DNA from 2 places in the Serratia nevei genome. Region 1 is predicted to be linked to the other one. Evidence: predicted binding sites of a transcription regulator. Region 1 holds the regulator's gene; the other holds the start of a gene.
The links. The regulator Fur, encoded in region 1, represses iron uptake genes when iron is present. The targets are predictions, from matches to a motif close to ATAATAATGAGAACNACTATCAA.
Positions count from the first base shown of each region.

Region 2: efeU (iron uptake transporter permease EfeU) is a predicted target of Fur. The motif match lies at 1,814-1,836, and genes of this name have one in related genera.

Region 1 covers NZ_CP149940.1:1,242,163-1,245,296, forward strand. Annotated here, with positions in the region: gene V8N38_RS05820 (beta-N-acetylhexosaminidase) at 1-861, shown strand, start outside; gene fur (ferric iron uptake transcriptional regulator) at 1,107-1,553, opposite strand; gene fldA (flavodoxin FldA) at 1,883-2,422, opposite strand; gene ybfE (LexA regulated protein) at 2,687-2,974, opposite strand.
Region 2 covers NZ_CP149940.1:3,077,808-3,080,941, reverse strand. Annotated here, with positions in the region: gene putP (sodium/proline symporter PutP) at 189-1,673, shown strand; gene efeU (iron uptake transporter permease EfeU) at 1,918-2,763, shown strand; gene efeO (iron uptake system protein EfeO) at 2,784-3,134, shown strand, end outside.

The DNA.
Region 1 (3,134 bases):
GAGGTCAGCAAGCTGGTGAAGGCGCACGGCATCGACAGAATGCAGGCTTGGCAGGATGGCTTGAAAGACGCCGAGAACGCGAAGGCGTTCGCCACCTCGCGCGTGGGCGTCAACTTCTGGGATACCCTGTACTGGGGCGGTTTCGATAGCGTCAACGACTGGGCCAACAAAGGGTATGAAGTGGTGGTTTCCAACCCGGACTACGTCTACATGGACTTCCCTTACGAGGTGAACCCGGACGAGCGCGGTTACTACTGGGGTACCCGCTTCAGCGACGAGCGCAAGGTGTTCAGCTTCGCGCCGGATAACATGCCGCAGAACGCGGAAACTTCGGTCGACCGCGACGGCAACCACTTCAACGCCAAGAGCGACAAGCCGTGGCCGGGCGCCTACGGGCTGTCCGCTCAGCTGTGGAGCGAAACCCAGCGCACCGATCCGCAGATGGAATACATGATTTTCCCACGCGCGCTGTCGGTGGCTGAACGCGCCTGGCACCGCGCCGGTTGGGAGCAGGACTACCGCGCCGGCCGCGAATACAAAGGCGGGGAAACCCACTTTGTCGATACCAAGACGCTGGAGAAAGACTGGCTGCGCTTCGCCAATATCCTGGGGCAGCGTGAACTGGCCAAGCTGGACAAAGGTGGCGTCGCTTACCGTCTGCCGGTGCCGGGCGCACGCGTAGCGGGCGGCAAGCTGGAGGCGAATATCGCGCTGCCGGGATTGGGCATCGAGTACTCCACCGACGGCGGCAAGCAGTGGCAGCGCTATGACGCCAAGGCCAAGCCTGCGGTGTCCGGTGAGGTGCAGGTGCGTTCGGTTAGCCCGGACGGCAAGCGCTACAGCCGCGCCGAGAAGGTCTAAGCCCGGTGCAACGGCCTGCTGCCCTGGCGGCGGCCGTATAACGAAGGGGGAATGCGTTCGCCCGCGCGTGTCGGCGTAGGGCGGACGTTGTAGTGAGAGTAGTACGTGGAGTAGCAGTGCCGCTGCAATTGTGATATTTCATGACATGATTTTCCCCCGGCTTGTCCGGGGATTTTTTTGCCCTTTGCACGGCAGGCATAAAAAAACCGCCTCTGCGTGAGGCGGTTTTTCATAGCCGGTCAGGCTTATTTCTTGTCGTGCAGCGTTTCGTCTTCGCGACAGTCACCGGTTTCACAGTGGCCGTACAGGTACAGGCTGTGGTTGGTGAGCTTGATGCCGTGCTGCTTGGCGATGTCACGCTGGCGCACTTCGATGGATTCGTCGCTGAATTCGATCACTTTGCCGCAGTCCAGGCAAATCAGGTGATCGTGGTGATGCTGTTGGGTCAGCTCGAACACGGACTTGCCGCCTTCGAAATTGTGACGTGTCACAATGCCCGCATCGTCAAACTGGTTCAGTACGCGATAAACCGTTGCCAGCCCGATCTCTTCGCCCATATCAATCAGTTTTTTGTACAAATCTTCCGCACTGACGTGATGGCATTCCGGATTTTGCAGTACTTCCAGGATTTTGAGTCGCGGAAGCGTGACTTTTAAGCCGGCCTTCTTCAATGCGATGTTGTTGTCGGTCATGCGAATTCAGTCCTGTTACTATGCTAATCAAGTTGAGGCGTACTCGCCTGTGGCATCGGTCGGCACAAAGAGTTAATGCGTCTCATTATAGAACCGGTTGTACTAAATGGAAACCGCCGGTTGTTAACAAAGATATAATTGCACTATTGCATGTTTTGCATGCAACGCCTTGATGGATGGGATAAACCGATATCTCAGTCTACCGTGACGGGGTGGGAAGTTACAAATCTGTAGCTTCTATCGCAGCAATCCCTGCTGCCGATGACGGCCCTGTGGGCACACTATGCACTTTACAGGGCCTTTGTTCAACCTTTCGCCAGTGCCGGGGCTTAGCCGACGATATCGGCCAGGCTCAGCTCTTCGACGATTTGTTTGACCCAGGCGTCCACGCGCTCGTTGGTCAGCTCAGGCTGACGGTCTTCGTCGATCGCCAGACCGATGAAGTGGTTGTCGTCCGCCAGGCCTTTGGAGGCCTCGAAGTGGTAGCCTTTGGTCGGCCAGTGGCCCACGATGGCCGCGCCACGCGGTTCGATGATGTCGCGGATGGTGCCCATCGCGTCACAGAAGTATTCCGCGTAGTCTTCCTGGTCGCCGCAGCCGAACAGCGCCACCAGTTTGCCGTTGAAGTCGACTTCTTCCAGCGTCGGGAAGAAATCATCCCAGTCACACTGCGCTTCACCGTAGTACCAGGTCGGGATACCCAGCAGCAGGATATCGAACCCTTCCAGGTCTTCTTTGCTGCTTTTAGCGATGTCATGCACTTCAGAGACGTCGTCGCCAAACTGTTTCTGGAGAATTTTCTGGATCATTTTGGCAATGTTTTCGGTATTGCCAGTGTCGCTGCCAAAGAAAATGCCTACAGTAGCCATATCGCGTATAACCTTTAAATTCAAGTAATTGCATTACTCGACGCCGGCACTGCCGCCGCTGACGCCGATTAAAATGATGCCATGGCAAGAGCCTTTCGCCTCCGGGGCGGGCGCCGACAGGCGCAGTCTCTTACCGGTAAATGCGTATCATGCCAGAAAGTGGCGCCGGGGTTTTATCGCATTTATGCGATGCCGGAGAATGAAGAAAAGCGTGGTCGATCCGGCGTTGTCCTTAACGCCGCGCCGCGCGTGCGGCCGAAGAGATCAATGTTCCGGCTGTTCTTCCGCCAGTTGTGCCAACAGCATCTGCTCGATGAGTTCGCTGCGGCTGATGTTGCGCTGTTCCGCCAGTTTGTTCAGGGCGTCCACCGCATCCGCGTTGATTTTCAGCTCTACGCGCCGCAATCCACGCACTTTATCGCGCCGTAACTGATTGCGCTTATTGATTCTAAGCTGTTCATCGCGGGAAAGCGGGTTGGTTTTCGGGCGCCCCGGACGGCGTTCATCTGCGAACAGATCCAGCGTCGTGCGATCCGTTTGTTCTTTTGCCATAGGTAGCGGTACTGCAAGGGAGTTTGCATCAAAAAGCGCTCGCACGCTTCCGGAGGCATCGGTTAACACACTTCGGGCCAATAAACCCTAACCCAAATTCACCCCCGAACCGGCGTTCGCGAACGCGCTGGCGCGGTGGCAAAATTATAGCGCGCCATAT
Region 2 (3,134 bases), 1.8 Mb from region 1:
TGGTTGATGAAAGGCTCATCTAGGATAACCGACGGTCAACAATTACGGGCAGAAACTATTTTACCTGCACTTGCTCGCAGGCTGCGCCACGTTCCGGCGCGGCGGCCAGTGAAATGCATTGCGCGTGGATTTACCGGCGCCGGCTTGGCCGGAGCGAAACGCGAATAATAATGAAAGTGGAGAATTAAATGACAATGAGCACACCTATGCTGGTGACCTTCCTGGTGTACATTTTCGGGATGGTGCTGATCGGCCTGCTTGCCTACCGGGCAACCAACAACTTTGATGACTATATTCTCGGCGGCCGCAGTTTGGGCAGCGTGGTGACCGCGCTGTCCGCCGGCGCTTCCGACATGAGCGGCTGGTTGCTGATGGGCCTGCCGGGCGCCATCTTCCTCTCCGGCATCTCCGAAAGCTGGATCGCTATCGGCCTGACCATCGGCGCTTACCTGAACTGGAAGCTGGTGGCAGGAAGGCTGCGCGTACATACCGAAGCCAACAACAACGCCCTGACGCTGCCGGATTATTTCACCAGCCGCTTTGAAGACAACAGCAAGCTGCTGCGCGTGATCTCGGCCATCGTCATCCTGGTGTTCTTCACCATTTACTGCGCCTCCGGCATCGTAGCCGGCGCGCGCCTGTTCGAAAGCACCTTCGGCATGAGCTACGAAACCGCCCTGTGGGCCGGCGCCGCGGCGACCATCCTCTACACCTTTATCGGCGGTTTCCTGGCGGTAAGCTGGACCGACACCGTGCAGGCCAGCCTGATGATTTTCGCGCTGATCCTGACGCCGGTGATCGTGATCTTTGCCGTCGGCGGCATCGATACCTCGATGCTGGTGATCCAGGCGCAGAACCCGGCCAACCTCGACATGCTGAAAGGGCTGAACTTCGTCGCCATCCTGTCGCTGCTGGGGTGGGGCCTGGGCTACTTCGGTCAGCCGCACATCCTGGCGCGTTTCATGGCGGCGGATTCTCACCGCACCATCCGCAGCGCGCGTCGCATCAGCATGACCTGGATGATCCTGTGCCTGGCCGGCACCATCGCCGTCGGTTTCTTCGGTATTGCTTACTTCGCCAACAACCCGGATCAAGCCGGTAACGTGTCGAAGAACGGGGAACGCGTGTTCATCGAACTGGCGATGCTGCTGTTCAACCCATGGGTAGCGGGCGTGCTGCTGTCGGCGATTCTGGCGGCGGTCATGAGTACCCTGAGCTGCCAGCTGCTGGTGTGCTCCAGCGCGATCACCGAAGACCTGTACAAGGCGTTCCTGCGTAAAGGCGCCAGCCAGCGCGAGCTGGTGTGGGTCGGCCGCGTGATGGTGCTGGTGGTGGCGTTGATCGCCATCGCGCTGGCGGCCAATCCGGAGAACCGCGTGCTGGGCCTGGTGAGCTACGCCTGGGCCGGTTTCGGCGCCGCCTTCGGTCCGGTGGTGCTGATTTCGGTGATGTGGTCGCGCATGACCCGCAACGGCGCGCTGGCCGGTATGCTGGTCGGTGCGGTGACGGTGATCGTCTGGAAACAGTACGAATGGCTGGGGCTGTATGAAATCATCCCGGGCTTCATCCTGGGTTGCCTTGCCATCGTGGTGGTGAGCCTGATGGGCCGCCAGCCTTCCACCACCGTGACCGAGCGTTTCGATCAGGCGGAAGCCGAGTACAAAACGGTGTAACGCCGTTCGATGTCAGTCGGTAAGGGGCGCGCAGAGCGCCCCTTTTTTTGCCTGCCGATCGCCGTCATCCGGCTGTAACACCTGGCGACATTTGATTAGAAAAAATCACCGTCATGCCTCTTGTATTTATTCTTGGCAGAATGATAATCACTCTCGTTGGTTTTTACGTTTCTTTACATAGTCGCCGCGGCTCATTTCGCAAGCACCGTCTCTGCCGCCGCGGTCTTTTCAGGGGTGATTATTTATGTTCGTTCCCTTTCTTATCATGTTCCGTGAGGGGCTGGAGGCCGCGCTGATCGTCAGCCTGATCGCCAGCTACCTGAAGCGCACGCAGCGCAGCCAATGGCTGGGCGCGGTGTGGATCGGCGTGATTGTCGCTGCGGCGTTGTGTCTGGCGCTCGGTATCTTCATCAATGAAACCACCGGCGAGTTCCCGCAGAAACAGCAGGAGCTGTTCGAGGGCATTGTGGCGGTGGTGGCGGTGGTGATCCTCACCTATATGGTGTTCTGGATGCGTAAGGTGTCCAAGTCGGTCAAGGTGCATCTGGAAGGGGCGATCGATCAGGCGCTCAGCGCCGGTAAAGGGCAGGGTTGGGCGCTGGTGGCGATGGTGTTCTTCGCCGTGGCGCGCGAAGGGCTGGAGTCGGTGTTCTTCCTGCTGGCGGCGTTCCAGCAAGACGTGGGCGCCGCGGCGCCGATCGGCGCGGTGCTCGGCCTGGTGGCCGCCATCGTGCTGGGCATGATGATTTATTGGGGCGGGGTGAAGCTGCACCTGGCCAAGTTTTTCAAATGGACCAGCCTGTTCATTCTGTTCGTTGCCGCCGGCCTGGCCGCCGGGGCGATTCGCGCCTTCCACGAAGCCGGCCTGTGGAACCACTTCCAGGACATCGCCTTCGATTTCAGCAGCACCCTGTCGACCCATTCGCTGTTCGGCACCCTGCTGGAAGGTATTCTCGGTTATCAGGAAGCGCCAACGGTCAGCGAAGTGGCCGTCTATTTCCTGTATCTGATCCCGGCGCTGATTTTCTTTTTCCTGCCGCAGCGCGCGGAGCCGGCAGCGGCCCCGGCGCAACGTAAAATCAATCATTAATGTTTAATAGGGAATCTCGTATGTCTACTCCGTTATTTCGCCGCAAGGCGTTGCACGCAGCATTACTGGCTATCCCGGCGTTTGCGCTGAGCATCGACGCGTTGGCGGCGGACGTGCCGCAGGTCAAGGTCACGGTCAACGACAAGCAGTGCGAACCGATGCAGCTGACGGTGCCGGCCGGCAAGACGCAGTTTGTGGTGCATAACACCAGCCAGAAAAACGTCGAATGGGAAATCCTGAAAGGGGTGATGGTGGTGGAAGAGCGCGAAAACATCGCGCCGGGCTTCACCCAGAAAATGACCGCCACGCTGGAAGCGGGCGAATACGACATGACCTGCGGGTTGCTCAGCAACCCGAAAGGCAAACTGACC